2 regions of the Acidovorax sacchari genome follow, and region 1 is predicted to be linked to the other one. Evidence: predicted binding sites of a transcription regulator. Region 1 holds the regulator's gene; the other holds the start of a gene.
The links. The regulator FNR, encoded in region 1, switches genes on or off when oxygen is low (the NO sensors DNR and NnrR bind a similar motif). The targets are predictions, from matches to a motif close to TTGATNNNNATCAA.

Region 1 (14,279 bases):
GAGCCGCGGGAACGGCCCCAGCTCGGGCGGCACCACGTTGCGCGCGCCCAGGCGGGCCAGCGTCTCGCCGATGAAGGACGACGTGCCGGCCGCATAGGGCCCCCGGCTCACCTCGAAATACACCCGCGCGCCGCGCGCGCGCTCCGGCAGCGACTGCGCGGCCGCCTGCACGCCCGCGTCGATCTCGCGCCACACGCGGTCGGCACCCTGCTGCGGCGGCACGGCCAGCAGCGTGCCCAGGGTGCGCAGCACCTCGCGCACGTCCGCATGTGTCTTGGGCTCCAGCGCCACCACGGGGATGCCCAGCGCCTCCAGCCGGTCGCTCGCGCGCGAGCTGGTCGCCAGCAGCACCACGTCCGGCCGCTGGGCGGCGATGGCCTCGATGTTCGGGTCGATGCCGCCGCCCATCTGCGGCAGCGCGCGCACGGACTCGGGCCAGTTGGAATAGCGGTCCACGCCCACCAGCCGCGCGCACTGCTGCAGCGCGCAGACCGATTCGGTGAGCGAGGGCAGCAGGCTCACGATGCGCTGCGGCGGCCGTGCGAAGGCGATGCGGCGGCCGCGGCCGTCAGTGATCGCCACGCCGCCCGCGGGCGCATCGGGCACCGCGGCGGCCGCAGAAACCGCGGTGGCGGGCTTCGGTGGCACCTGCGCCAGCACCGGTCCCGGCGCGCCGGCAGACCATGCCAGCAGGACCGCCGCCCCCAGGCGCTGCAGGAAAGGAGTCACGCGGCACCACCGGTTCATGGCTGGGGCGACTCCTTCAGTGCGAGCGGCAGGCCGGCAGCCATGAGGGTGACGCGCGCACAGGCCTCGGCCGTGCGCTGGTTGAGGCGGCCCAGCGCATCCACGAAGGCTCGCACCTCGCGGCCCAGCGGGATGACGCCCAGCCCGATCTCGTTGCCGACCACTACCACCGGCCCCGGCGCCTGACGGACGGCCTCCAGGAAGGCCCGGCACTGGGGCTCGAAGTCGCCCGGCGGCGGCGCCTCCGGCAGCGGCATCAGCCACTGCGTGAGCCACAGCGTGAGGCAATCGACCACCACCAGCGTCCCGGCACGCGAGCAGCGCGCCAGCGCGCCGGCCACGTCCAGCGGCTCCTCCACCGTCTCCATGCCCGGCACGCGCAGCGCGCGCTCGCGCTGGTGGCGGGCGATGCGCTCGCGCATCTCATCGTCCCAGGCGCGGCCGGTGGCGATGAGCACCGCGCGGTGCGCGCCGGAGGCCTCCATCCAGCTGCGCGCCAGCATCTCGGCACGGCGCGACTTGCCGCTCTTCTGCCCGCCCAGGATGAACTCGCTGCGCGCGACCGACAGCGGGGCTCCCGGCATGCCACCGCCGACGCCATCGCCCGCGGAGGTGCCCGCCAGGGCCGTCATGCCGCGGTCTCCGGCGCCACCGCCTGCCCTGGCGCCGGCTCCGCCAGAGCGCCTTCGGCGCCGAACAGCGCCGCCACGGCCCGGGGGCTGGAGGGGAACCAGGCATGGAAATAGCTCGCGTGGATGCTGCCCTGCCGGTAGAGCGCCTCGCCTGCGCCGCCCTCGCCCGGATCCGGGCGGCGGGTGCGCGCGCGCACGGGGGCGCTGCTCTCGCAGGTCGAGTAATGGAAGGTGTGGCCGCGCAGCACGTGGCCGTCCAGGTCCAGCTGCTGCGGCCCCAGCGCGGCCAGCCGCCGCTGCATGGCCACGTGGCCCGGCAGCAGCCCCCAGAGCGGCTTGCGCTCGCCGTCCGCGAGGGTGATCGATTCGAAGAGCGCCATCATGCCGCCGCATTCTGCCCATACGGGCCGGCCGGCCTCCACGTGGGCCCGCAGGCTGCGCTGCATGCCGGTGTTGGCGGCCAGGCGGTCGGCGTGCAGCTCCGGATATCCGCCGGGCAGCCACACGGCGTCGCAGGCCGGCAGTTCCGCGTCCTGCAGCGGCGAGAAGCGCAGCACGCGTGCGCCCAGGGCTTCCAGCGTCTGCAGGTTGGCCCGGTACACGAAGCAGAACGCGGCATCGCCGGCCACCGCCACGGTGCGGCCGGCCAGCAGCGGCGGCACCGCGGCGCGGGGCGCGGGCGCTGCGAACTCCACGGAGAACCGCTCCTGCCATTCCTGCGGCGACAGGCGGCCCAGGGGCGTCTGCGCCAGCGCATCGGCCGCAAGGTCGATGCGCGCCAGGCCGTCGGCCAGCTCATGCGCGGCCACCAGGCCCAGGTGCCGCTCGGGCAGCAGCCCCGCGCGCTGGCGGCCCGGTGGCGCGCCGCCCGCAGGCACATCCGCCGCGGGCGGGGCGACGCGCGCCAGGGCGCCCATCCAGTCGCCCGCGTCCGCCAGGCTCTCCTGCAGCATGCCGGCATGGCGCGCGCTGCCCACGCGATTGGCCAGCACGCCCGCCCAGGGCAGGCCCGGGCGGTAGTGCCGCAGGCCCCAGGCCAGCGCGCCGAAGGTGCCCGCCATGGCCGAGGCATCCACCACGGCCAGCACCGGCAGGCCGAAGCGCCGGGCGAGGTCCGCGAGGCTGGGCGTGCCGTCGAACAGGCCCATCACGCCCTCGACCAGGATCAGGTCGGCGTCCTGCGCGGCGGCGTGCAGCCGTTCGGCCGCATCCTGCTCGCCGGTCATCCAGAGATCGATGGCATGCGCCGGCGCGCCGCTGGCCTGCTCCAGCCAGCAGGGGTCGAGAAAGTCCGGCCCGCACTTGAATACGCGCACGCGCCGCCCCTGCCGCGCGTGCAGGCGTGCCAGCGCGGCGGTCACGGTGGTCTTGCCCTGCCCCGACGAGGGCGCGGCGATCGCGATCGCCGGACAGCGGATGCCGCCCGCCGTGCCCATGGCCCGGCTCAACGCGGCGCCCACTTCAGGCCCACATAGAACGTGCGGCCCGCCTGTGCATAGGTGCGCGCGGTCTGGTAGTTCCTGTCGGCGAGGTTGTCCACGCGCGCGAGCAGCGTCGTGTCCTGCGCCACCCGGGTGCTGGCGTACAGGTTGACGAGCGTGTAGCCGCCCAGCACCGTGGTGTTGGCGGCGTTGTCGAAGCGCCGGCCCTCGGCCTGTACCTCGGAGCCGACCGTCCAGCCGGCGATGCGCGTGTCGGCGCCCAGCGTCGCGTGGCGCTTGGCGCGGCGGGGCAGCAGGCGGCCGGTGGTTTCGTCGCTGTGGTTCTGCAGATCGACCGATGCGCGCAGTTGCACGCCGCCCAGGGTGTGCTGCGCCGAGAGCGTCACGCCCTCGTACTTCGCCCGGCCCGCGTTGGCATAGCAGCCGAACTCATCCTGGCACGGCCCGGCATCGCCGAAGACGATGAGGTTCTTCACGCGGTTGCGGTAGGCCACCACGGAAGCGCTGCTCGCGCCCTGAGCCCAGCGCAGGCCCAGCTCCACATTGCGGCCCTCTTCCGGCTTCAGCGACGCGACGCCGTAGGGGCTGAAGCGCTGGTAGAGCGTGGGGGCGCGGAAGGAGGTGCCGGCCGACGCCGTGGCCCGCCACTGCGGCGTGATCGCATAGCCGTAGGCGATGCTGCCGGTGTTGTGGCCGCCGAACTCGCTGTCCGAATCGTGGCGTGCGTTGATCTGCAGCGCGTGCGGTCCGGCGGTGAAGCCGTAGCCCAGCGCCAGCGCATCCTGCGAGCGGTCGCCGTCGAGGCTCCCGTTGCGCAGTTCGTCCTCGCGGCGCTCCAGCGCGGCAGTGAAGAGGTGTGCCCCCTCGCGCCACTCGTTCTGGAACAGGTAGCCCCGCAGGCGCGTGTCGGCGGTGTAGGGCGAGGGACGCGTCTCGTAGCGCTCGCGCGAATCCGTGACCGATACGCGGGTGGTGTAGCGGTCGCTCCATTGCGCGCGCCAGTTCAGGCCCAGCGCATGCATGCGGTGCAGGGCGCGGTCGTCGTTGCCCAGGGGCGTGGTGTCGTAGCCCGCGTTGGTGTCGGCCCCCAGCAGCGTGCCTTCGAGGCGCTGGCGCGGATCGATCTGCAGGCCCACGCGCGCGTTCACGGCGGAGCGGCGCAGACCGTCCTTGTCGGGGTTCTGGCCCGCGACGGGCCGGGCGTTGAAGCCGTCGCTGATCTCGCGCTCGAAGCCCAGCGCATAGTCCACCGCGCGGCCCTCGCCCGCCGAGCCGCTCACGCCGGCCTCGGCCTTGTAGGTGCCGTGGCTGCCGGCGCCGATGCCCACGTAGGGCTGCGCCGGGCCCTCGCCCTTGCGCGTGAAGATCTGGATCACGCCGCCCACGGCGTCCGATCCGTACACCGCGGCGGCGGGGCCGCGCAGCACCTCGATGCGGTCGATGAGGCCCAGCGGGATCGCCTCCCAGGGCGCGCCGCCCGTGGTCTGCGAATCCACGCGCACGCCATCGATATAGACGGCGGTGAATCGCTGCTCCGCGCCGCGCAGGTACACGCTGGTCGTCGTGCCCGGCCCGCCGTTGCGCGAAATCTCGATGCCCGGCACGCGGGCCAGCACGTCGGCCAGACCCGTGGCGCCGCTGGCTTCGATGGTGTCGCGGTCCACGATGGAAACGTCGGCCACCAGATCGGCCAGGGGCTGGGGCGTGCGGTTGGCGGTCACCACGACCTCGCCCATGGGGGCGGCGGCATGCGCCGCCGGGGCCAGCGACAGGCCCGCCGTGGCGAGCAGGACCAGTGCGGCGGGCGCACGGAGGGGAAGAAGAGCCGCACGCGCGCCGGCGGCGCCGGGGAACCGGGGAGTCGAAGAATGCATGGAAGCGATCGCAGAAAACGAGCCCGCGCCGGCCTCCCCGCCGGCATTGGGCGACACGGCCGCGCTCCCGGCAGTTCACCGGGGGGCGCGGCCTCCGTGTTGGCCGGTATCCGGGCTGGTGGACGACACGCTCCTGCGCCTTCCCAGGCGCTTGTTCAAGGCACCCAGTGGCTTTGTGCAGGAGGCGGCGAAAGCCGCTGCGCCGGAAGGGGCGGGCAGCTTTCTTCCACGGACCGTTGCGGGGGCAGCGCAGGCACGGCGCGTCCGTGGCGGACGGCGCCTCCCTGCTTCCCGTTGAACCGCGGCCTGTGAACCAGGCCGCTGGCACCAACGCAGCGGATTCTAGGACGTTTCGATACATATTCCCCCGTCCGGCCCCAACCCTACAATCCGTGCATGGATTCACCCTCCCCCCTCGACCAGATCACCGAGCGCGTGGAGCGGCTGCTCGCGCGCCATGCCGAGTTGCGGCGCGCCAACGCCCTGCTCACCGCCCAGGTGGTCTCGCTCACGCAGGAGCGCGACTCGCTCCGGTCGCGCCTGAACACGGCCCGCACGCGCATCGACGCGCTGCTGGAAAAAATGCCGCCCCCGCCGGCCGATGCCCCGGCCACCCCGACCGACCTGCCCAAGGAGGCCGAATGAACCAGATCGAAGTGCAGATCATGCAGCAGAGCTACCGCCTCGCCTGTCCGGAAGGCCAGCAGGAACGGCTGCTGCAGGCGGTCGAGCGCGTGGATGCGGCCATGGTCCGCATCCGCGACGCCGGCAAGGTGCGCGCGCGCGAGCGCATCGCCGTGCTGGCGGCCCTGAATCTGGCCTTCGAACTGGCCGACCAGGCCCGTGCGGCAGCCGCGCCCGCCGAGGAGCCGGCCGCGCAGGAGCCCCCGGGCCTTCCCCCTTCGGCAGAAACGTACGCAGCCGCGGAGGCGCAGGCCGCACCGCCTGCCGCCGCGCCGTCTGCCGACGGGCCTGCCCAGCGCAGCCTGCTGGCCGACGGCGAAGCGCCGGACGGCGACGCGCTGCAGGCGCTGCTGCGGCGCCTGGACCATGCGCTGGGCGAGGACGGCCGGCCGGCCTGACCCCGTACTTCCAAAGGGCGATTCGCGCGCCTACAATGGGGGCGTCTGCAGTGCCGCCGGGCTTTATATTTCCTTGAACCAATGCTCCATGAGCAAGGGCTTGGTACATTGCCCGGTGAGCGTGATCATCTCGCGTCAGATGAACCCAACGCCTGGCTGCCCTCGCCCCCCTGAACCCCCGGTTCAGGATGACGGTCCGGTGGCTACTGCAGACACCTTCTTCCCCGAGCGCCGCGGCATCCCCGCGGCGCTTTTGCGTTGCGGGCCTCCCTGCAGGCCCGCCCGCCGTATCGGGCTCATGCCGGTGCGCGGTCGCCCTGCGCATCCCGCGCGACCAGGGCGCGGAAGTCCTCCGCGGGCAATCCCGGCGCCACCAGGAATCCCTGGAAGTAGTGGCATTGCATGGCCTGCAGCGCTTCGCGCTGCTGCGGCGTCTCGACCCCCTCGGCCACCACCTGGATGCGCAGCGCCCGGCCGATGTGCACGATCGCCTCGATGATCGCCTGGTCGCTTTCGTCGTCCGGCAGGCCCCGCACGAACGACTGGTCGATCTTCAGCTTGTGGATGTGGAGCTTCTTGAGATAGGCGAGGCTCGAATAGCCCGTGCCGAAATCGTCGATCGACAGGCCCACGCCCAGCTCGGCCAGGGCCGCGAGGCGCTGCGCCATTTCCTGGGCGTCCTGCAGCAGGATGGTCTCGGTCAGTTCCAGCTCCAGCAGCGAGGCCGGCAGCCCGTGGCTGCGCAGCAGCGCCACGAGGCGCTCCACGAAGCCGGACTGCCGGAATTCCAGCGCGGACACGTTCACCGCCACCACCAGGGGCGTGCCGGCCTGCATCCAGCGGGCCGCCTCGCGGATCGCCTGCTCCAGCACCCAGGCGCCCAGGGTGACGATGTAGCCCGACTCCTCCGCCAGCGGGATGAAGACGCCCGGCGACACCGCGCCCAGCCCGGGATCATTCCAGCGCAGCAGGGCCTCGGCGCCCACCACCCGGCCCGAGGCCATCGCCACCTGCGGCTGGTAGTGGACCGCGAAATCGCCGCGGTCCAGCGCCTGGCGCATCGCATGCTCCAGCTGCATGCGCGAGAGCATGTCGGCATTCATCTGCGGCTGGTAGAACCCGTAGCTGCCCCGGCCGCGCTCCTTGACCCGGTACATGGCGGTGTCCGCCTGCTTGATCAGGTCGTCCAGCGTCTCGCCGTCCCGGGGGTGCAGCGCGATGCCGATGCTGCACTGGATGGAAAACCCCATGCCGTCGAGCATGAAGGGCTGGCGCATGTCCTCCAGGATGCGGCGCGCCACGGATTCGGCCATGGGTGCGTCGCCCGCATCCAGGTGGAGGACGAACTCGTCCCCTCCCAGGCGGCACAGCATGTCGTTCTGCCGCAGGCAGCCCTGCAGGCGCTGCGCCACGAGCTGCAGCACCCGGTCGCCGAAGAGATGCCCCAGCGAATCGTTGATGATCTTGAAGCGGTCGAGGTCGATGAACAGGATGGCGAACCCGCCGCCCTGCACGCGCGCGGTCTCCAGCGCCGAGGCGACGCAGCGCGACAGCAGCAGGCGATTGGGCAGGCCGGTGAGCACATCGCTGTACGCCAGCTGCTCGATGCGCTTTTGCGCGGCATGCTGCAGGGTGAGGTCGCGGAAGGAATACACGCGCCCCATGGGCCGGCCCTGGCTCATCTGGGGTACCGAACGGCGCTCGATCACGGTGCCCGTGCGCAGGTGCAGGATGTCGAGGGTTTCCTCTTCCGGGAACTGCGCGATGCCCAGCAGCCGCGCACGGTAGGCATCGGCGTCGGCCACCTGGCCGGCCATGTGCGCTTCCACGGCCGCGTCGTCGCGCTGCACGAGCAGGTCTGCCGGCATGTTCCACAGCCAGGCCAGGCGCTGGTTGAAGGCCCGCACGCGACCGCCCATGTCGCAGACCATCATGCCGTCGGCGGCGGAGTCGAGCGTGGCGCGCAGTTCCGAGAGCAGGCGTTCCAGCTCGCCCTGGATGGATGCCTGCTCACTGCGGTCCAGCATGCCCAGCACCAGCAGTGGCATGCCCTCCGGCGACTCGACGGCGGCGACGCGGCGGTCCACCGGCACGAGGGAGCCGTCGGGGCGCAGCATGCCCGAGTGCGAATGGATGCCCGCCCGCAGCCCGGCCAGGTCCTGCGACCAGAACGCGAGATCCTCGGGCGTGTTGGCCAGCAGGTGCACCGGCCGCCCTTCCATGGCTTCCTGCGGCCGGCCGGCCAGTTCGGCCGCGGCCCGGTTGCACAGCACCACGTTCAGCGACTGCGCATCGACCAGCCAGAGCGCCTCGCGCAGGCCCGCGAACAGCGACCGCCACGCGATATCGATGGCCGGGCCGTTCATTCCGGCACCTCGTCCGCGCCGGCCACCAGTGCCCTTTCGAAGAAGTAGCAGATGCGCTTGCGCGGCGACAGGTAGTCCAGCGCATCGCGCGGCAGCTGCGCAGGGCGCAGGCTGCGGCGGATGCCCAGGTCCGGCGAGCGCTCCAGGTCGAGCACCAGCGCCTCGTCGCGCGGCACGCTGCCGTCGTGCACGATGACCTGCGGCCGCAGCGGCCGGGCCGAGTCCACCGCCACCACGATGGCATAGCGTTCATTGGTGAGCTGCACGATCGACCCTGCGGGGTACACGCCCATCAGGCGGATGAAGCACTGCAGCACCTGCGCGTCGAAACGGGACTTGTGCTGGGCGAACAGGACGGACAGCGCCTCGTGCGGCGTCAGCGGGGCCGCGCCGCGCAGCGGATTGCACAGCCGGTCGTAGTGGTTCACCAGCGCGAGCACCTGCCCCGCCCGGCCCAGGTCGGCCCCGCGCAGTCCGAGCGGAAAACCGCCGCCATCGGCCCGTTCGTGGTGCTGGGCGATGGCCGAGACCACCGCCCGGCCCAGGCCCATGCGCTGCGCCAATACGACGGATTCGCCCACGTGCGCCTCGTAGAGGGCCTGGTCGGCCGGGCCCAGCGCGGCGCTGGGCTGCGCGACGTGCGGCGGCAGGGAGATCTTGCCCAGGTCGTGCAGCAGTGCCGCGATGCCCAGGTCACCCAGGTCTTCCCCGCGCATTCCCAGCGACTTGCCCAGCAGCAGGGACAGCACCGCCACGTTGACGGAATGCAGCGCGGCGCGCGTGCCGGCCCGCTCGGACAGCAGGCGGACCGCGGAATCGCCGTGGGCCATGAGTTCGTCCACGCAGCCGCGGACCAGGGACTCGGTGGCCTTGCGCGCCTCGGCCGGATCCTGCTCCACGTGCAGGGCCAGGCGCTCGTACACCCGGGTGGCCCGCGCGAACTGCTCGTCGCAGCGGGCCAGGGCCCGGCGCTGGGACTCCAGGCGCGCATGGAGCGTGCCCGCCGGCTCGGCGGCCGGGGTGCCGGAGCCGGCTCCGGGCACCGGGGCCGGCTCCGCAGAACCCTGCGCAGCGGATGCCGGCGCCTCCATCGCCGCGCGCACCGCGGCATCGCTGCGCGCAGGCACCCAGCGCACCTGCTCCAGCCCCAGGGATTGCAGGGTGGCGATCTGGTCCCCGGATGCAATCCGGAAGCTGCTTACCGGAAAGGGATGGTTCATCCATCCCAGCTCCAACTGGATGTACATGCCGACGCGCAACAGGGCGACGTCGATGAGGAGGGAGGAGTTCACGGGGAGGTCACGAAATGAGAGAGGCGCGTAACGCCTCTCATTCGAAACCATTATCACCAGTTCGTGAGTAGCTGTTTCCTGATGCGAAAGAAATGTACCGCTTCAGCGACACCAGGGCTCCAGCGCCTGGCGTCCCACGTCCATCCAGAGCGCCCAGGCGGCCACGGCCGCCAGCAGCAGGCCGGCGAGCCTCGCTCCCCAGGTGGCGCGCGCCGCGTCCACCCGGGAGCGGAGGCGACGCCAGGCCCAGGCGCCGCCCAGCAGCCAGAGTGCGCCTCCACCGCCGAACGCGGCCATCGCGGCAGCCCCCTGCGCCGGACTGCCGGCCAGCGCCGCCACGAGCAGGGCCGAATACAGCAGCCCGCACGGCATCAGGGCCCACGCCAGCCCCGCCACCGCCAGCCCGCCCGGAGCGCGCACGCCCGGGCCGACACGGGCCCAGACCGCGCGGCCTGCGCGCTCCACCCAGAGCGGCTGGCGCGCCTGCAGGGCCATCAGGAGGCCCCAGGCCAGCATGCCCACGTGCAGCAGCGTCCATGCCGGCCGCAGGGCCGCGGACTGCTGCGTGAGCCAGGCCAGGCGGTCCATGGCCAGCGCCGCGGCGGCGCCGGCCAGCCCGTAGCCGGCCATCCGGGCCACGTGGAAAACCGCGGTGCGCGCCATGCCGCCGCGAAGCAGGCCGGTCGCCGCCGGCGCGGCGCAGGCGGCGGGCGCCCCCGCCGTGGCAGGCACGGAGCCGTACCGGCGCAGCGGCGCCTGCGCGGGCACTCCGTTGCCCTGCTGCGCGCCGCCCACGATCACGGCGCAGGGAGCCGCGCACATCGCCAGGCAGTGCGGCCCGCCCGCCAGCCCCATGGCGAAGGCCGTCCAGATCAGTGCATCGGGCATGGCGTCTCCTGCGGGAAGAAGAGGACGTTCAGATGATCCGGGAGAACCGCGCGCGGTTGCGGTCCGCCTGCAGGTAGCGGTCGAACACCATGGCCACGCCGCGCACGAAGAACCAGCCCATCTCCGTCACGGTGATGCCGTCCTCGCCCACCGTGACGAGGCCGTCGCCGGCCATGCCTTCGAGCGCCTCGAGCTCCGCCGCGAAGTACCGCCGGAAATCGATCAGCCACGACTGCTCCATCGGCTCGAACAGCACCTCGCCCTGGCACATGAGGGCCATGATGACGGAGCGGCGCACGAGGTCGTCACGCGTCAGCGCGAGGCCGCGCACCACCGGCAGCCGGCCCTGGTTGATGAGATCGTAGTACTCGTCCAGGGTCTTGGCGTTCTGGCTGTACGTGGCGCCGATGCGGCCGATGGCGGAGACGCCCAGCGCGATCAGGTCGCAGTCGGGCTGGGTGCTGTAGCCCTGGAAGTTGCGGTGCAGCCGGCCCTGCCGCTTCGCCACGGCCAGGGCGTCGCCCGGCAGCGCGAAGTGGTCCATGCCCACGTACACATAGCCCGCGTCCTGGAAGGCGTTGAGCGAGCGCGACAGCATCGACACCTTGGCGGACGCCATCGGCAGCTCGGCCGACACGATGCGCCGCTGCGGCTTGAAGCGCTCCGGCAGGTGGGCGTAGGCATAGAGCGCGATGCGGTCGGGCCGCAGCTCGCACACCTGGGCCAGCGTGCGGTCGAACGATTCGGGGGTCTGCCGCGGCAGTCCGTAGATCAGGTCCACGTTGACGGATTCGAAGCCGATCCGGCGCGCCTCCTGCACCAGCGCGAACACCTGCTCGGCCGGCTGCACACGGTGCACCGCCTTCTGCACGGCCGGGTCGAAATCCTGCACACCGAAGCTCAGCCGGTTGAAGCCCAGTTCCGCCAGCCGTGCGAGCCGCCCGGCATCCACCGTGCGGGGATCGACCTCGATGGAATACTCGCCCCCGGGCACGAGCGTGAAGCTGCGGCGCAGCATGTTCATCAGTTCCTGCAGCGCCTCGTCGCCGAGGAAGGTGGGGCTGCCGCCGCCGATGTGCAGCTGGCTCACCGCATGGCCGGGCGCGCAGTGCGCCATGTGCAGGTCGATCTCGCGGCTGAGGTAGCGCAGGTACACGTCGGCGCGCTCGGGGTGGCGCGTGATGATCTTGTTGCACGCGCAGTAGTAGCACAGCGATTCGCAGAACGGGATGTGCACGTACAGCGAAAGAGGCACGGCCTTGGCGGCCGAGCCGAGGCGGCGCTGCTGCAGCGCCAGCACGTACTCGTCGGCGCCGAAGGCCTCCACGAACCGGTCCGCGGTCGGGTACGAGGTATAGCGGGGGCCCGGCACGTCGAATCGGCGCAGAAGCTCGGGAGTCACAGCGTTCATGGTGCGGAATTCCTTATCAATTCACAATGTGCCCCATGTCCCGCGCCCGTGTCCTTGACGCCGGTCAAGCATTTGGACGCGCGTCGCTGCGACAATTGACGCATCACAGTCGCCCGCCACATTCTTTTTTGCACGCCTGCGCTCCTGCCATGCGTCCGCACCGTGGCCGGCCTGCATGCACAGCGAGATAGAACACAGAAGGGAAGGCTGCTCATCCATGAATCCGCACACCATCAAGGTCGCCTGCTCGAACTGCAACCTGCGCGAGCTCTGCATGCCGCTGGGCCTGAACGAGCAGCAGCTGCAGCGCATCGATGACATCGTCGCCACGCGCCGCAAGGTCAAGCGCGGCGGCACGCTGTTCCGCAACGGCGAGGCCTTCACGTCGCTCTTCGCCATCCGCACGGGCTTCTTCAAGACCTGCGTGGCCACCGAGGACGGACGCGACCAGGTGACGGGCTTCCAGATGGCCGGCGAGATCATCGGGCTCGACGGCATCGTCAGCGACCACCACACCTGCGACGCCGTGGCGCTGGAGGACGCCGAGGTGTGCGTCATGCCCTTCGAGCGCATCGAGGAGCTGTCGCGCGAGGTCACGGCCCTGCAGCACCATGTCCACAAGATCATGAGCCGCGAGATCGTGCGCGAGCACGGCGTGATGCTGCTGCTGGGCAGCATGCGCGCCGAGGAGCGCCTCGCGGCCTTCCTGCTCAACCTCGTGCAGCGCCTGCATGCGCGGGGCTTCTCGCAGTCCGAACTGGTGCTGCGCATGACCCGCGAGGAGATCGGCAGCTACCTGGGCCTCAAGCTGGAGACCGTGAGCCGCACGTTCTCGAAATTCGTCGAGGAAGGCATCGTCGAGGTCAAGCAGCGGCACGTGCGCATCGTCGAGCCGGATGCGCTGAAGCGGATCGTGAACAGCCAGGCATGTAACTGACATCCCCCTGAGGCGCTGCGCGCCTTCCCCCTTCTCTCGCCGTGCGGCGCACGGCGGGAAGGGGGACGACGCCGGTGGCCGGGCGAAGCCCGTTCCACGGCGTCTGCTGGCCTGGCCTGCTCCGCGGCCTTCTGATGGGTGAGGCCGTGCGTGTCCGTCGGCCTTTCGCTGCGCCAACGCTCTGCGACAAATGTTGGGCCCCTGCCTGACCTGCCTGACCTGGCAGACTCTGGTTGCCTGGTTGCATGCGGGACATCATCCCGATTGGCGAGCCCTCACATCTGCCGACAGTACCCAACCTTCACTGCGAAAACTTGCCGCACTCCATCGGGCGCTCTCCCGCGGGAACGGGGCAGCGGTTGAGTTCGAAGGGCGACATGGACAGCAGCGTGGTGAGGGCGCTGGAGAGCATGCACAGCGCCCAGAACACGAAGAACGCCACCGTATAAACGCCCTCGCGCGAGAGGGCGAGGGGTTGGTCGGACCAGTGCAGTGCGGCAGGGTCCACGAAGGCGAATACCACCATCTCGATCAGTCCGGCCACCAGGAAGGCGGGCCAGGCGATCCACATCCAGCGTTGGGTTCTCATCGCGATCTCCTCCTTTGCAGTCATCGGTGTCGAAAACGAACGGAACACGTCGGGCCCGGGGGCCCGCCAGGCGGGGCGGCCGGATCAGCGGGGCTGGTCTTCGGCCGGCGTGGCCGCGTGGTTGCGCGCCTTCATCGCCGGCTCCATCGCGGAGGAGCGCGCGCGCTCGCGCTCCAGCGTGCGGTTGATCTCGATGCCCTGGCGGTAATAGTCTTCCGCCACCACCGGATCGGGCTGCCGCACGGCGAGCCATGCCGTCGCCGTGCCGGCGACCACCACGATCGCGGGCCCGGCGATCACCATCCACACGTGGCCGAACTTCCACCAGGGCTGGGCCGCCGCGGCGGCCGATGTCGTCTTGTTCGCCATCATCTCGAACTCCTTCCTTCGTCACCTCGGCCCCATCACACCACAGGGTGGCAGGGGCCTGCCATACTGAATAACACCAACCGTCCTCGCCGCTTCAGCGCGGCACGAGGAAGATGGATTTCTCCTTCACGTGGGCCTTCGTCTCCAGGGCCTGCACCTCGAAGGCCACCGGGTGCGAGCCCGGCGCGGCCGAGCCGTACGGAATCTGCAGCCGCACCGCCACCCAGCGCGATTGCGCGGCGCCGATCTCCACCTCGGCCTCCGAAGCGACAGCCAGCCCTTCCAGTCCGGACGCCGCGATGCGGTAGCGCTGGGGCGCCTCGGTGGCATTCATGATCTGCAGGCTGTACACGTTCTCCAGCCGCCCGCCCGCCACGATGCGCGAGAGCGCCGCGCGGTCGCGCACCACGTCCACCTTGAGCGGCGTGCGCAGCGCCAGGCTCGTGAGCATGCCGACGCTGAGCGCCACCAGCACGGCCGTGTAGATGAGCACGCGCGGCCGCAGCACGCGGCGCAGCATCTGCGACTGCGTCCAGCGGTTCGCCACACCGTTCTGCGTGGAGTAGCGGATCAGCCCGCGCGGGTACTTCATCTTGTCCATCACGGTGTTGCACGCATCCACGCACAGGCCGCAGCCGATGCATTCGTAC
Region 2 (14,279 bases), 1.6 Mb from region 1:
ACCAACGCCCTCGGCCTGGACGCGCTGCGCGAACGCATCAGCGGCTGGTACGCCGAGCGCTTCGGCGTGGCGGTGCCCGCGCGCCGCATCGTGGTCACGGCGGGCGCCTCCGGCGCCCTGCAGCTCGCCTGCCTGGCACTCATCGAGCAGGGCGACGAGGTGCTCATGCCGGACCCGAGCTATCCGTGCAACCGCCATTTCGTGAGCGCGGCGGACGGCCGCGCGGTGCTCGTGCCCTCCACCGCCGGGGAGCGCTTCCAGCTCAGCGCCGACAAGGTCGCCGCGCACTGGGGCCCGAAGACCCGCGGCGTGCTGCTGGCCTCGCCCTCCAACCCCACGGGCACGTCGATCGCGCCCGATGAACTGCGCCGCATCCACGCCGCCGTGCAGGCGCGCGACGGCTTCACCCTCATCGACGAGATCTACCTCGGCCTCTCCTACGAGGAGGCCTTCGGGCACACCGCGCTCGCGATCGGCGAGGACATCGTCAGCATCAACAGCTTCAGCAAGTACTTCAACATGACGGGCTGGCGCCTGGGCTGGATGGTCGTGCCCGAGGCCATGGTCCCGGTCGTGGAGCGGCTGGCGCAGAACCTCTTCATCTGCCCGAGCACCGTGGCGCAGCATGCCGCGCTGGCCTGCTTCGAGCCGGACAGCATCGCCGAATACGAGCGCCGCCGCGCGGAGTTCAAGGCCCGCCGCGACTACTTCATTCCCGCGCTCGAATCCCTGGGCCTGTCCGTGCCCGTGCGGCCGGACGGCGCGTTCTATGCCTGGGCCGACTGCACCGCCGCCGCCCGGCGCCTGGGCGTGGAAGGCAGCTGGGATTTCGCCCACGAGGTCATGCGCCGCGCCCACCTGGCCCTCACGCCCGGGCGCGATTTCGGCAGCCATGCGCCGGAAACCTTCGTGCGCTTTTCCACGGCCAACTCCATGGCGCAGCTGCAGGAAGCCGTGGCGCGGCTGTCCCGGCTGCTGGCCTGACACGCGGCGCCAGGCACTCCCCATGAGCTTCGAATGGCCCGTGCGCATCTACTGGGAAGACACGGATGCCGGCGGCATCGTCTTCTACGCCAACTATCTGCGCTTCTTCGAGCGCGCCCGCACCGAATGGCTGCGCTCGCTGGGCGTGGAGCAGCAAAGGCTGCGGGAACTCGCGGGAGGCATGTTTGTCGTAACCGACGCGCGCGTGCGCTATTTGCGCCCCGCGCGGCTGGACGATGAACTGATTGTTACGGCCGCGCTCGAGGAAAGTGGAAGGGCATCACTGACAATACGCCAGCGAGCGCTCCTGAAATCGGAGCACGTGACAGAATCGGAGCCTTCGCCCCTGTGCGAGGGCACCGTTCGCATCGGGTGGGTCGACGCCGCGACGCTGCGCCCCGCCCGGATTCCCGGCCACCTTCTGGAACAACTCTCATCATCATGAATTCGCAAGACATGTCCATCCTGCACCTGGTGCTCAACGCCAGCTGGGTGGTGCAACTCGTCATGGCGCTGCTGATCGGCGTGTCCATCGCCAGCTGGGCCGCCATCTTCCGCAAGCTGTTCGCGCTCAAGCGCGTCCGGTCGCTCAACGACGAGTTCGAGCGCGAGTTCTGGTCGGGCACCAGCCTGAACGACCTCTACGCCAGCGCCGCGCAGAACGCCAAGAGCGCCGGTCCCATGGAGCGGATCTTCGCCAGCGGCATGCGCGAATTCCACAAGCTGCGCGAGCGCCGCATCACCGACCCCGGCACCCTGCTCGACGGCGCCCGCCGCGCCATGCGCGCGAGCTTCCAGCGCGAGATGGACGTGGTGGAATCGAGCCTGTCCTTCCTCGGCTCGGTCGCCTCGGTGAGCCCCTACGTCGGCCTGTTCGGCACCGTGTGGGGCATCATGCACGCCTTCACCGGCTTCGCGGGCATGGAGCAGGTCACCCTCGCCACGGTGGCACCCGGCATCGCCGAGGCCCTGGTGGCCACGGCCATCGGCCTGTTCGCCGCCATTCCCGCCGTGGTGGCCTACAACCGATTCGCGCGCGACATCGACCGCGTGGCCATCCACCAGGAAACCTTCATCGAGGAATTCTCGAACATCCTGCAGCGCAACCTGGGCGCGGCCCCGTCCTCCGCCTCGGGCCACTGACCCGCCACGCACGCGAAGGAGCCTCCCATGCCCACCATGGCCTCGCGCGGCGGCAGCCGCCGCCGCTCGATGAACGAGATCAACATGGTCCCCTTCATCGACGTGATGCTGGTGCTGCTCATCATCTTCATGGTGACCGCGCCCATGCTCACCCCCAGCCGGATCGACGTGCCCACCGTCGGCAAGGGCGCCAAGGCGCCCAAGGCCTTCGGCCAGGTCATCGTCCAGAAGGACGGCAGCCTGCAGCTCAAGACGGGCGACCTCGAGCGCCCCGTGACGCTCAAGGAACTCGGCGCCGCCGCCAAGGCGTGGCAGGCCACGCAGGAAGAAGGCACGCCGGTGCTGGTCACCGCCGACCGGAACGTGACCTACGACTCCGTGGTCAAGGCCATGGACGCGCTGCAGCGCGCGGGCGTGCAGCGCGTGGGCCTCACCGTCAAGTCGGGCGGCTGACGCCCGGCACCTTTCCGCCCCCGCAGCCGATCCCCGGAGCCGCTCCCGAACGCGATGCACGCCCACAACGACCGAGACCAGTTCGCTCCCACGCGTCCGCCGGGACGCCTGCGCGCCATCGCGCTCGCCGTCCTGGTCCATGCCGCGCTCATCGGCGCCCTGACCTGGGGCGTGAACTGGAAGACCAGCGCCGACCAGCCCGCCATCGAGGCCGAGATCTGGTCCGCCCTGCCACAGCAGGCCGCACCGGCCGCGGTCGCCCCGCCGCCACCGCCCCAGCCGGCGCCGCAGCCCACGCCCCCGGCCCCGCCACCGCCCGCACCGGCCCCACCGCCGCCACCACCGCCGCCGAAGGCCGCGCCCGATCCGCGGGAAGCCGACATCGCCATCGAGCGCGAGAAAAAGCGCCTCGAGCAGGAGAAGAAGGAACGCCAGCTGCAGGCCGAACGGGACCGGCGCGAACGCGAGCGCAAGGAGCAGGCCGAGCAGGACAAGAAGGAACGCCAGCAGAAGGAAAAGGCGCAGCGCGAGAAGGAACTGCAGCAACAGCGCGAGAAAGAGCAGCGCGAGAAGGATCGCCGCGAGCAGCAGGAGAAGCTCGAAAAGCAGCAGGCCGAGAAGGAACGGCAGGAGCAACTGCAGAAGAAGCAGGCGGAAGACAAGCGCAAGGCGGATGAGAAGCGCAAGGCCGACGCCGCGGACGCCAAGCGCCTGGAAGCGCTGCGCCAGGAGAACCTGCGCCGCATGCAGGGCCTGGCGGGTGCCACCGGCGGCGAAACCGCCACCGGCAACGCCCAGCGCAGTTCCGGCCCGTCGGGCAGCTATGGCGGCAAGGTCGCGGCCAAGGTGCGCCCGAACATCGTCTATCCGGACGCCATCTCCGACAACCTGCGCACCGAGGTGGAAGTGCGGGCCTCGCCCGACGGCACCATCGTGGGCATCCGCGTCACCAAGTCCAGCGGCAACAAGTCCTGGGACGATGCCGTGGTCCGTGCGCTCGAGAAGACCGACACCCTGCCGCGCGACGTGGACGGCCGCGTACCCTCCTCGCTGGTCATCGGCTTCAGGCCCAAGGACTGACCTGGGGGCGCCGTCCTGGCCGGGCGGATCGCGAACCTGCGGGGTTACGGGCCTGCGGACCAGCGCCTCCGGGCAGGCCGGTGCAGGCCCCGGGCCGGCTCAGTGGGCTGTCGCAGCGCTCCGGGCGCCCGCCCGCGCCACGGCGGAATGGCGTCCGCCCCGCGCCACCGCCTCCATGGCCGGCACGGCATCCTGGTCGGTCAGGGTGCGCAGGAACGCCACCACATCGCCGATCTCGGACTCGGTCAGCCGGGGCGCCTCGCCGGGCTGGCGGTCGAACGGCGCTTCCCGGTTGACGTTGCCGGCATATTCGGCGGGCAGGTCGTCGTAGCGCGGATGCGCGCCGCGTGCGCGCGCCGGATAGGGATACCAGCGCGCCGGGCCGGTGTCGCGCGTGGCGTAGAAGCGCACCGCCTCTTCCAGGCTGTGGAAGACCCCGTTGTGGAAGAAAGCCTGCCGCACTGCCACGTTGCGCAGGCTGGGCGTGCGGAACGCGCCGCAGAGCGCCGCGCGCTCCTTCGCGTCCGTCCCGGCCGGCAGCGTGGCGCAGGTGCCCAGGTCGTGGAATGACGGGTCCCGGTTGGCCGGCAGCGCGCGGTTGCGCGGTACGCCGATCGCGATATGCCCGAAATCCGAGAAGGCGGGGAATGCCCCGTTGTTGGGGCTGACCTCGCTCAGGTGGCAGGACGCGCAGTTGCCCTTCTTCGCGTCGTTGAAGAGCGCGAGCCCGCGCATCTCGCGCGCCGACAGCGCCGCCTTGCCGCGCAGGTAGTCGTCGTACCGGCTGCTGTAGGGGTAGAAGCGGGCCGGATCCTGCTGGAACATCTCCAGCGCCAGCGTGGCCCACTGGAAGCCCCGGGCGTCGTCGTCGAGCGCGTCGGCGCCGAAGGTCTCGCGGAACTGCGCCGCATAGGGCGCCCGCCGCAGCCGCTCCACCACCGCCGCGGGGCCGGCATTGGCCATCTCGTGCGGCGCCAGCAGCGGGATCGCCGCCTGCTCGTGCAGCGTGCCCGCGCGGCCGTCCCAGGTGTGGCCGCCCGAGGCGCCCTGGTCCACGCTTTCGTCGAAATCGTCGTCGAAGCGGTGCATCGTGAAGGGCGGCACGTTCTGCTGGTAGCGCAGGGACGGCGCCGCCCGCACGCCCAGGGCCGCACCGTCGGCGCCGCCGGGCTGCACCGCGAGGCCGTTGGGCGGCCCGAACGCGTGCGCCGGATCATGGCAGCTCGCGCAGGACACGCGGCCCGATGCCGACAGCCCCTTGTCGAAGAACATGGCCTGCCCCACGGCCTGCATGCGCGCGAAGTCCGGCTGCGCCGCCATCTGCATCCGGTTCGCATCGGGCGGCATGGCGCCGGCCGGCGCCGCGGGCCGGGCAGCGGCCGGAGCCACGCCCGATGCGGCGGCGCGCCCCATCCACAACCCCACGCCGAGCAGCACGCCCGCAGCGCCCAGCAGGCAGGCCGGGCCGCTCCATCGAAGAAAAAACCGGGAGGCCAAAAACACGCGCACAGGAGCAGTCATGGGTCGGGAAGAAAAAGCCGGAAAAACGCGGCGCGCCAGCATGCGCCCCGGCCATGTCAGCTTCATGACGGCCATCTGTCATGCGCCGGACACAGCCGCGTTACCACAATGCGCCTCGCATAAAACCATTCACAACAGCGCACTACCATGAAACCCACCCTTCGCCTCCTCCCTCTGGCCGCCGCCGCGGCCGCCCTGCTGTCCGCCTGTGGCGGCAGCGACGGCTCCTCCACCGACAGCCTGCTGCAGCAGCGCATCCAGAACGTCGTGGTGATCTACGCGGAAAACCGCGGCTTCGACAACCTCTATGGCCTCTATCCCGGCGCCGACGGCATCCCCGGCGTGAACCCGTCCGCCTCCGGCAGCTACCTGCCCCAGGTGGACCGCGACGCGGCGGGCTCCGTGCTCGCCAGGCTGCCCAAGGTCTGGGGCGGCGTCACCGCGTCAGGCCAGGCCGTCACCGTGCCGGAAGGCAGCACGGCCAGCCAGGACAACCGCCCCTTCCAGATCGACGCCGCGTCCGGCTTCCAGACGACCGGCGTGCAGGTCGGGCCGAACGTGATCACCCGCGATCTCTACCACCGCTTCTTCGAGAACCAGATGCAGATCAACGGCGGCCGCAACGACAAGTTCGCCGCCTGGGCCGATTCGGGCGGCCTCACCATGGGCTACTACGACGGCAGCAACATGCAGCTGTGGAAGCTGGCCCAGAAATACGTGCTGGCCGACAACTTCTTCATGGGCGCCTTTGGCGGGTCCTTCCTGAACCACCAGTACCTGGTGTGCGCCTGCGCGCCGGAATATCCCAATGCCGACACCTCCGCCGCCAAGGGCTCGATCTCGGCCGTGGACCAGGACGCCGCCGGCAACTTCCTGCCGCGCCTCACGGTGGCGGCCAACTCGCCCGCATCCGCCATCTCCGGCCCGCCGGTGTTCGTGAACAGCAGCAACATCGCCCCGAAGAACTACGCCGGCGACGGCAAGTTCTACGCGATCAACACGATGCAGCCGGCCTACCAGCCCAGCTCCAACGCCCCGGCCACCGGCGCGAGCAACCTGACCGCGGACCCGGCCAAGGCCACCACCCTGCCCCCGCAGACCGCCACCACCATCGCCGACCTGCTTGACAGGAAGAACGTCGACTGGGCCTGGTATGCGGGCGGCTACAACGCGACGCTGGCGTCGGCCACCACGGACCGCGCCTTCGCCCGGCCCGCGCCGAACTTCCAGTTCCACCACCAGCCGTTCAACTACTACGCGAAGTTCGATCCGACCCAGTCCGCCACCGCGGCCTACCGCGCGCAGCACCTGAAGGATTTCGACGCGCAGTTCCTGCAGGACGCCGCCGCCGGCAAGCTGCCGGCCGTGACCTTCTACAAGCCGCAGGGCAACCTCAACCAGCACCCGGGCTATGCCAGCGTGGCCGACGGCGACGCGCACATCGCCAGCGTGATCGCCCAGCTGCAGGCCAGCCCGCAATGGAAGAACATGCTGATCGTCGTGGCCTACGACGAGAACGGCGGCTTCTGGGACCACAAGGCCGTCCCCAAGGGCGACCTCTGGGGCCCGGGCACGCGGATCCCGGCGCTGATCATCTCGCCCTGGGCCAAGCACGGCGTGGTGGACCACACGCAGTACGACACGGCATCCATCCTGCGCTTCATCACGCGCCGCTGGGGCCTGGACACCCTGCCGGGCCTGGCGCAGCGCGATGCCGCCCTGGTCAAGAACGGCGGCCAGCCGATGGGCGACCTGACGTCGGCCCTGGACCTGACGCAGATCCTGCAGTAACGCGCGCCCCCGCAGCGTCCGGCCCTGCCGGCCGGCCTGCGGCACTGCCCGCTGTACTGCTCCCAAAGGACAAAGCCCGCATGACGCGGGCTTTTCCTTTCGCGCTTCTCCCCGTGTGGCGGCACGCCCTGCGGCGCGCCGATCCTCTCAAAGGTTCATTCGCGGCGCTCGATCAGGCGGTTGATGCGCAGCGCCAGCAGCGTGCAGACCACGCCGGACAGCAGGTACACGCTGACCGCGACCAAGCCGAACTTGGCCGACAGGCCCAGGGCGACCAGCGGCGCGAACGCGGCGCCGACGAGCCAGGCCAGGTCGGCGGAGAGCGCGGCGCCCGTGTAGCGGAAGCGCGGAGAGAAATTGGCCGTCACCGTGCCGGAAGCCTGGCCGTACGACAGGCCCAGCAGCACGAAGCCCACCAGGATGAAGATGTTGTTGCCCACCGTGCCGCTGCTGAGCAGCCACGGCGTGACCAGGCTGAACACCCCGATCAGGCAGGCCATGGCGCCCAGGGTGTTGCGGCGGCCCACCCGGTCGGCCAGCCGGCCGGAGATGGCGATGGCGATGGCCGCACAGAAGGCGCCCGCGATCTGCACCCCCAGCACGTGGGTGATCGACTGCTCGGAATACATCGAGATCCAGGACAGCGGGAAGACCGTGACCACGTGGAAGAGCGCGAAGCTGGCCAGCGCGGCGAAGGCGCCCAGGAACACGTTGCGGCCTTCGCTGCGCATGAGTTCCAGCACGCCCACGGGCGCCAGTTCGCGCTGCTGCAGCATCTCGGTATAGGACTGCCCGACGATCAGGCGCAGGCGGGCGAAGAGCGCCACCACGTTGATCGCGAAGGCGACGAAGAACGGGAAGCGCCAGCCCCAGTCGAGGAACTCCTGCACCGACAGGTTGCTGTAGAGATAGGCGAACAGGCTGGCCGCGAGCGCGAAGCCGACCGGCGCGCCCAGCTGTCCGATCATGGCGAACCAGCCGCGCCGCTCCGGCGGGGCGGACATCGCCAGCAGGGACGGCAGTCCGTCCCAGGTGCCGCCCAGCGCCAGGCCCTGGCCCAGGCGCAGCACGACCAGGGCGATGATGGCGATGTGGCCCACGCTGTTGTAGCTCGGCAGGAAGGCCATGCCCGCGGTGGAGGCACCCAGCAGGAACAGGGCGAGCGTGAGCTTGGTGCCGCGCCCCCAGCGCCGCTGCACCGCCATCGAGATGGCCGTGCCGACCGGGCGCGCGACGAAGGCCAGCGCGAAGATCGCGAAGGCCATCAGCGTGCCGTCCAGGCGCGTCATGAAGGGAAAGACGAACGACGGGAACACCAGTACGCAGGCGATCCCGAAGACGAAGAAGTCGAAATACTCGGACGACCGCCCGATGATGACGCCGACCGCGATCTCGCTGGGCGTGGCTTCTTCATGGGTGTCCGCATGGGACAGGGATTCCTCGTGATGGAAATTCCCGGCGGGGTAAGGGGAAGCAGCAAGCCCACTCATATGAACGCTCCTCGATTCATGCTGAACACGGCTTCCGTTCTACACCCCGGCCGTGGCCCCTACAAGGCGACTTTTCCCTGAGGACGGGTCGGACAAACCCTTACACGAACCATGGTTTTGCGCTCGTCGGTCTGCAACCCGCGCCAGCCCGTGCTGGCGGGCCGTACTTTGACCTTGGACAAAATGTCCAATCGACAGAGCCTTCCAAAGTATTACATTTGGCCCGTCCTGTAATCCGCGTTTGCCCTAAACGCGCTTTTCGTTACGCCCCCCAAAAGCATGCTGAAAACCATGAAACTCCGCGGGCCCGCATGGCTCGGCGCGGCCGCCCTGGCTGCAAGCCTCGCCGGCTGCAGCAAGGCCGTCGTCCTCAATCCAGCGGGTGACGTCGCCGCGCAGCAAGGCCAGCTGGTCGTCACCGCCACGCTGCTGATGCTGATCATCATCGTCCCGGTGATCCTGCTCACCTTCCTGTTCGCCTGGAAGTACCGCCAGTCGAACACCGAGGCCGAGTACGACCCCGACTGGCACCACTCCACCACGCTGGAACTGGTGATCTGGACCGTGCCGCTGATGATCATCATCGCCCTGGGGGCGCTGACCTGGATCAGCACCCACAAGCTGGACCCGTACCGCCCCCTGGACCGCATCGACGCGGCCCGCGCGCTGCCCGCCAGCGTCAAGCCGCTGGAGATCCAGGTGGTGGCCATGGACTGGAAGTGGGCCTTCTTCTACCCCGAGCAGGGCATCGCCACGGTGAACGAGGTCGCTGCACCCGTGGACCGCCCCATCGTCTTCAAGCTGACGTCCACGTCCACGATGAACGCGTTCTACGTTCCCGACCTGGCCGGCATGATCTACACCATGCCCGGCATGCAGACCGAGCTGAACGCCATCATCAACAAGGCGGGCGTGTACCACGGCTTCTCGTCGCACTACAGCGGCCCGGGCTTCTCCGGCATGACGTTCAAGTTCCACGGCCTGAGCGACGGCGACTTCGACAAGTGGGTCGCCGATGCCAAGGGTTCCGGCAAGGCGCTGGACAGCAAGACCTACCTCGCCCTCGCCAAGCCCAGCGAGCGCAACCCCGTGGAGCGCTTCGCCTCCGTGGAAGCCGGGCTCTACGAGAAGGTGCTCAACCGCTGCGTCGAGGACGGCAAGATGTGCATGCACCACATGATGGCCATCGATGCCAACGGCGGCGAGGCCTACCTCAAGGCCGCCGGCCTGAACCTGCCCCAGGACGTGTGCACGGCCGAGAACTCCGCGCGCGTGATCGCCTCTCTGGAAACGACGCGCGAGACCGCGAACGCCACCACCCCGCAATGACCCTGCAGGGCCGTTGACGCGCAGGCGGCGCCGGCCCCCACCAGAAGAAACCCGATATGTCCTCCGAACAAATTACCGCGTCCCACTGGGCCCTGGGACGGCTCACCTGGGACTCCGTGCCGATGGCGCACGAACCCATCGTGCTGTGGACCTTCATCGCCGTGATGCTGGGCGGCCTCGCCGTCTTCGCCGCGGTCACGCGCTTCCGCCTGTGGGGCCCGCTTTGGCGCGACTGGATCTGCAGCATCGACCACAAGAAGATCGGGATCATGTACATGATCCTCGGCATCGTGATGCTGCTGCGCGGCTTCGCCGACGCGGTGATGATGCGCCTGCAGCAGGCCATCGCCTTCGGCGACAACATGGGCTACCTGCCTCCGCACCACTACGACCAGATCTTCACCGCCCACGGCGTGATCATGATCTTCTTCGTGGCGATGCCGCTGGTCACCGGCCTGATGAACTACGTCGTGCCGCTGCAGATCGGCGCGCGCGACGTGGCCTTCCCGTTCCTGAACAACTTCAGCTTCTGGATGACCACCGCCGGTGCCATCCTGGTGATGATCTCGCTGTTCCTGGGCGAGTTCTCCACCTCCGGCTGGCTGGCCCTGTCCAACCTGGGGGCGCAGAACCCGGGGACCGGGCTGGACTACTACATATGGGCGCTGCAGGTCGCCGGGGTGGGCACGACGCTCTCGGGCATCAACCTGATCGTGACGATCATCAAGATGCGCGCACCCGGCATGAACCTGATGAAGATGCCCATCTTCACCTGGACGTCCCTGTGCACGAACGCCCTGATCGTGGCCTCCTTCCCGGTGCTGACGGCCGCCCTGGTGCTGATGTCGCTGGACCGCTACGTCGGCACGAACTTCTTCACGAACGACTTCGGCGGCAACCCGATGCTGTACGTGAACCTGATCTGGATCTGGGGCCACCCCGAGGTGTACATCCTGGTGCTGCCCGCGTTCGGCATCTTCTCCGAAGTGGTCGCCACGTTCTGCCGCAAGCGCCTGTTCGGCTACACCTCCATGGTCTATGCCACGGTGGTGATCACCATCCTGTCGTACCTGGTCTGGCTGCACCACTTCTTCACGATGGGCTCCGGCGCCAGCGTGAACACGTTCTTCGGCATCACGACGATGATCATCTCGATCCCCACGGGCGCGAAGATCTTCAACTGGCTGTTCACCATGTACAAGGGCCGCATCCGCTTCGAGCTGCCCATGATGTGGACCGTGGCGTTCATGGCCACCTTCGCCATCGGCGGCATGACCGGCGTGCTGCTGGCCGTGCCACCGGCCGACTTCGTGCTGCACAACAGCCTGTTCCTGATCGCCCACTTCCACAACGTGATCATCGGCGGCGTGCTGTTCGGCCTGTTCGCCGGCATCAACTACTGGTTCCCCAAGGCCTTCGGCTACAAGCTCGACCGCACCTGGGGCCTGCGCTCCTTCTGGCTGTGGGTGGTGGGCTTCTGGGTGGCGTTCGCGCCCCTGTACATCCTGGGCCTGATGGGCGTGACGCGCCGCGTCAACCACTTCGAGGATCCTTCCCTGCAGGTCTGGTTCGTGATCGCCGCCGCCGGCGCGGGCCTCATCGCCCTGGGCATCGGCTGCTTCCTGATGCAGCTCGTGGTGAGCTACCTCAAGCGCGACCAGCTGCGCGACTTCACGGGCGACCCGTGGGATGCACGCACGCTGGAGTGGGCCACCTCCTCGCCCCCGCCCCAGTACAACTTCGCCTTCACGCCCCGCGTGCACGAGATCGATGCCTGGTGGGACATGAAGAAGCACGGCTACAAGCGCCCCCTGGCCGGCTTCCAGCCGATCCACATGCCGGCCAACACCGGCGCGGGCGCCGTCATCTCCGCGTTCTCGCTGGTGCTCGGCTTCGCCCTGATCTGGCACATGTGGCTGCTCGCGGGCGTGTCGTTCGCCGGCATCGTGCTGGCCGCGATCATCCACACGTTCAACTACAAGCGCGACTTCTACATCCCTGCCGATGAAGTCAACACGACCGAAGAAGCCCGCACACTCCAACTCGCCCGCTCCCATGTCTGATATCCGTTACCAAGCCGGCGCCGCAGGCGCCCTGGCTTCCCGCGACTACCACCTCGCGGAGGAGCCCCATCCAGAGAACGGCACCGCGCTGGGCTTCTGGCTCTACCTGATGAGCGACTGCCTCATCTTCGCCGCGCTGTTCGCCACCTACGGCGTGCTGGGCCGCAGCTACGCCGCCGGCCCGACCGGCGCGCAGCTGTTCGACCTCTCGCTGGTGGCCATCAACACGGCCTTCCTGCTGCTGTCGTCCATCACCTTCGGCTTCGCCATGCTGCAGAAGCAGAAGGGCAACGTGGGCGGCACGCTGGGCTGGCTGGCGGTCACGGGCCTGTTCGGCCTGTGCTTCCTGGGCCTGGAACTCTATGAATTCCACCACCTGATCCATGAAGGCGCGGGTCCGCAGCGCAGCGCCTTCCTGTCGGCCTTCTTCACGCTGGTGGGCACCCACGGGCTGCACGTCACCTTCGGCCTCATCTGGCTGGTGGTGCTGATGATCCAGATCAGCAAGCACGGCCTGATCCACGAGAACAAGCGCCGCCTGATGTGCCTGTCGATGTTCTGGCACTTCCTGGACGTGGTCTGGATCGGCGTCTTCACCTTTGTGTACCTGATGGGGGTGCTGTAAACATGAGCGCACAGAATTCGCACGCACACGCACACGCACATGCCCACGCCGGGCACGACGACCACCACCACGACGACGGCCCGCACAGCACCTTCTCGGGCTACATGGTCGGCTTCGTGCTGTCGATCATCCTCACGGCCATCCCGTTCTGGCTCGTCATGGCCAAGGTGATCTCCGACCGCAACACGGCCGTGCTGGTGCTTGGCGCCTTCGCCGTGGTGCAGATCCTGGTCCACATGGTCTGCTTCCTGCACATGAACGGCAAGGTGGAAGGCGGCTGGACCATGCTGTCCACCATCTTCACCGTAGTGTTCGTGGCCATCGCCATCGCGGGCACGCTGTGGGTGATGTTCCACATGAACACCAACATGATGCCGGAGCACAACATGCCCGCATCCACGGCGCCCCTGCCCCCGCCGGTGAACAACACGCCCTGACGACGCGGTGGCGCAAGGCAACACGGAGGCCGGCACGCGCCGGCGCTCCCCCCTCCTGAAGGCGATGCTCATCCTGGTGGGCATCGCCTTGTTTTTGGGCTTCCTGGCCCTGGGCACCTGGCAGGTGCAGCGCCGGGCCTGGAAGCTGGCGCTGATCGAGCGCGTGGACCATCGCGTGCATGCCGCGCCCGTACCCGTGCCACCGCCCGCGCAATGGCCGCAGGTGGACGCCCCCGGCTACGAATACCTGCCCGTCGCGGCCACGGGCCGCTGGCTCTCCGACCAGACCGTGCTCGCCCAGGCCACCACCGACCTCGGCTCGGGCTTCTGGGTGATGACGCCGCTGCAGCAGCCCGACGGCACGCAGGTGCTGGTCAACCGCGGCTTCGTGCCGCAGGACCAGCGTGCGCGCTGGCTGCCGGGCGGCGAAGCACTGGCCGCGGCGGACGCGGGCGGCGCGCAGGCGTCCGTGCAGGGCCTGCTGCGCATGAGCGAGCCGGGCGGCAGCCTGCTGCGCGCCAACGACCCTGCCGCCCAGCGCTGGTACTCGCGCGACGTCGCGGCCATCGCCGCGGACCGGCAGCTGCCGCGCGCCGCGCCGTTCTTCATCGACGCCGGCCTGCCCGCGCAGCGGCCGCCGCAGGCGATCGGGGAGGGAGCGGCTGCCAGCGCCGGCCCCTGGCCCCGCGCCGGCATGACCGTGATCCGCTTCCCCAACAGCCATCTGGTGTACGCGATCACGTGGTACGGACTGGCCCTGATGGTTGTCGGTGCAGGCTGGTATGTGGCACGCTACGAGTTTCGTCCGCGCGCAGCCGACCGTGCCCACCACCCCTCCGACCGCTCCACACACTGATCCCGGCCCGGGCGCCACGTCCTCCGCGGCGCCCGGCGCGAAGCCGCCCCCGGCCGGACCGGCCGCGCCTTCGGTGCGCAACGCCCGCTACGCGAACGCCGCAGCGGGGCTCAAGAACCTGCACCAGCTGATCCAGTTGCGCTGGGTGGCCGCCATCGGGCAGGTGTTCACCATCGAGGTCGCCTACTACAGCCTCGGGCTGTCGCTGCCGGTGCGCGAGATGCTCATGGTCGTGGGCTGCCTGGTGCTCTTCAACCTCGTCAGCCTGGTGCGCTGGCGCACCGGGCACGGCGTGCGGAACGTGGAGCTTTTCCTCGCGCTGCTGATCGACGTGGCCGTGCTCACGGTGCAGCTCTACCTGAGCGGCGGCACCGGCAATCCGTTCGTCTTCCTCTACCTGCTGCAGATCGCGGTCGGCGCGGTGCTGCTGCGCGGCGGATACATCTGGTCGATCGTGGCGATCACCACCGGCTGCTTCGCGGCGCTGTCGCGCTTCAACCTGCCGCT

Region 2: cyoA (ubiquinol oxidase subunit II) is a predicted target of FNR. The motif match lies at 8,631-8,644, and genes of this name have one in related genera.

What each region holds. Positions count from the first base shown of each region.
Region 1 covers NZ_AP035783.1:1,830,871-1,845,149, reverse strand. The annotation lists gene ACGHC0_RS08300 (ABC transporter substrate-binding protein) at 1-747, opposite strand, end outside; gene ACGHC0_RS08295 (bifunctional adenosylcobinamide kinase/adenosylcobinamide-phosphate guanylyltransferase) at 744-1,379, opposite strand; gene ACGHC0_RS08290 (cobyrinate a,c-diamide synthase) at 1,376-2,815, opposite strand; gene ACGHC0_RS08285 (TonB-dependent receptor domain-containing protein) at 2,824-4,695, opposite strand; cobalamin riboswitch at 4,779-5,042, opposite strand; gene ACGHC0_RS08280 (DUF904 domain-containing protein) at 5,092-5,340, shown strand; gene ACGHC0_RS08275 (cell division protein ZapA) at 5,337-5,777, shown strand; gene ACGHC0_RS08270 (putative bifunctional diguanylate cyclase/phosphodiesterase) at 6,074-8,143, opposite strand; gene ACGHC0_RS08265 (HD-GYP domain-containing protein) at 8,140-9,486, opposite strand; gene ACGHC0_RS08260 (sulfite exporter TauE/SafE family protein) at 9,538-10,323, opposite strand; gene hemN (oxygen-independent coproporphyrinogen III oxidase) at 10,352-11,734, opposite strand; gene fnr (fumarate/nitrate reduction transcriptional regulator Fnr) at 11,952-12,671, shown strand; gene ACGHC0_RS08245 (hypothetical protein) at 12,973-13,260, opposite strand; gene ACGHC0_RS08240 (FixH family protein) at 13,345-13,629, opposite strand; gene ccoG (cytochrome c oxidase accessory protein CcoG) at 13,724-14,279, opposite strand, start outside.
Region 2 covers NZ_AP035783.1:3,467,937-3,482,215, forward strand. The annotation lists gene ACGHC0_RS15475 (pyridoxal phosphate-dependent aminotransferase) at 1-984, shown strand, start outside; gene ybgC (tol-pal system-associated acyl-CoA thioesterase) at 1,007-1,429, shown strand; gene tolQ (protein TolQ) at 1,426-2,127, shown strand; gene ACGHC0_RS15490 (ExbD/TolR family protein) at 2,155-2,580, shown strand; gene tolA (cell envelope integrity protein TolA) at 2,635-3,660, shown strand; gene ACGHC0_RS15500 (cytochrome-c peroxidase) at 3,760-5,181, opposite strand; gene acpA (acid phosphatase) at 5,329-6,972, shown strand; gene ACGHC0_RS15510 (MFS transporter) at 7,128-8,462, opposite strand; gene cyoA (ubiquinol oxidase subunit II) at 8,742-9,791, shown strand; gene cyoB (cytochrome o ubiquinol oxidase subunit I) at 9,848-11,854, shown strand; gene cyoC (cytochrome o ubiquinol oxidase subunit III) at 11,847-12,479, shown strand; gene cyoD (cytochrome o ubiquinol oxidase subunit IV) at 12,482-12,916, shown strand; gene ACGHC0_RS15535 (SURF1 family protein) at 12,981-13,772, shown strand; gene ACGHC0_RS15540 (ATP-binding protein) at 13,738-14,279, shown strand, end outside.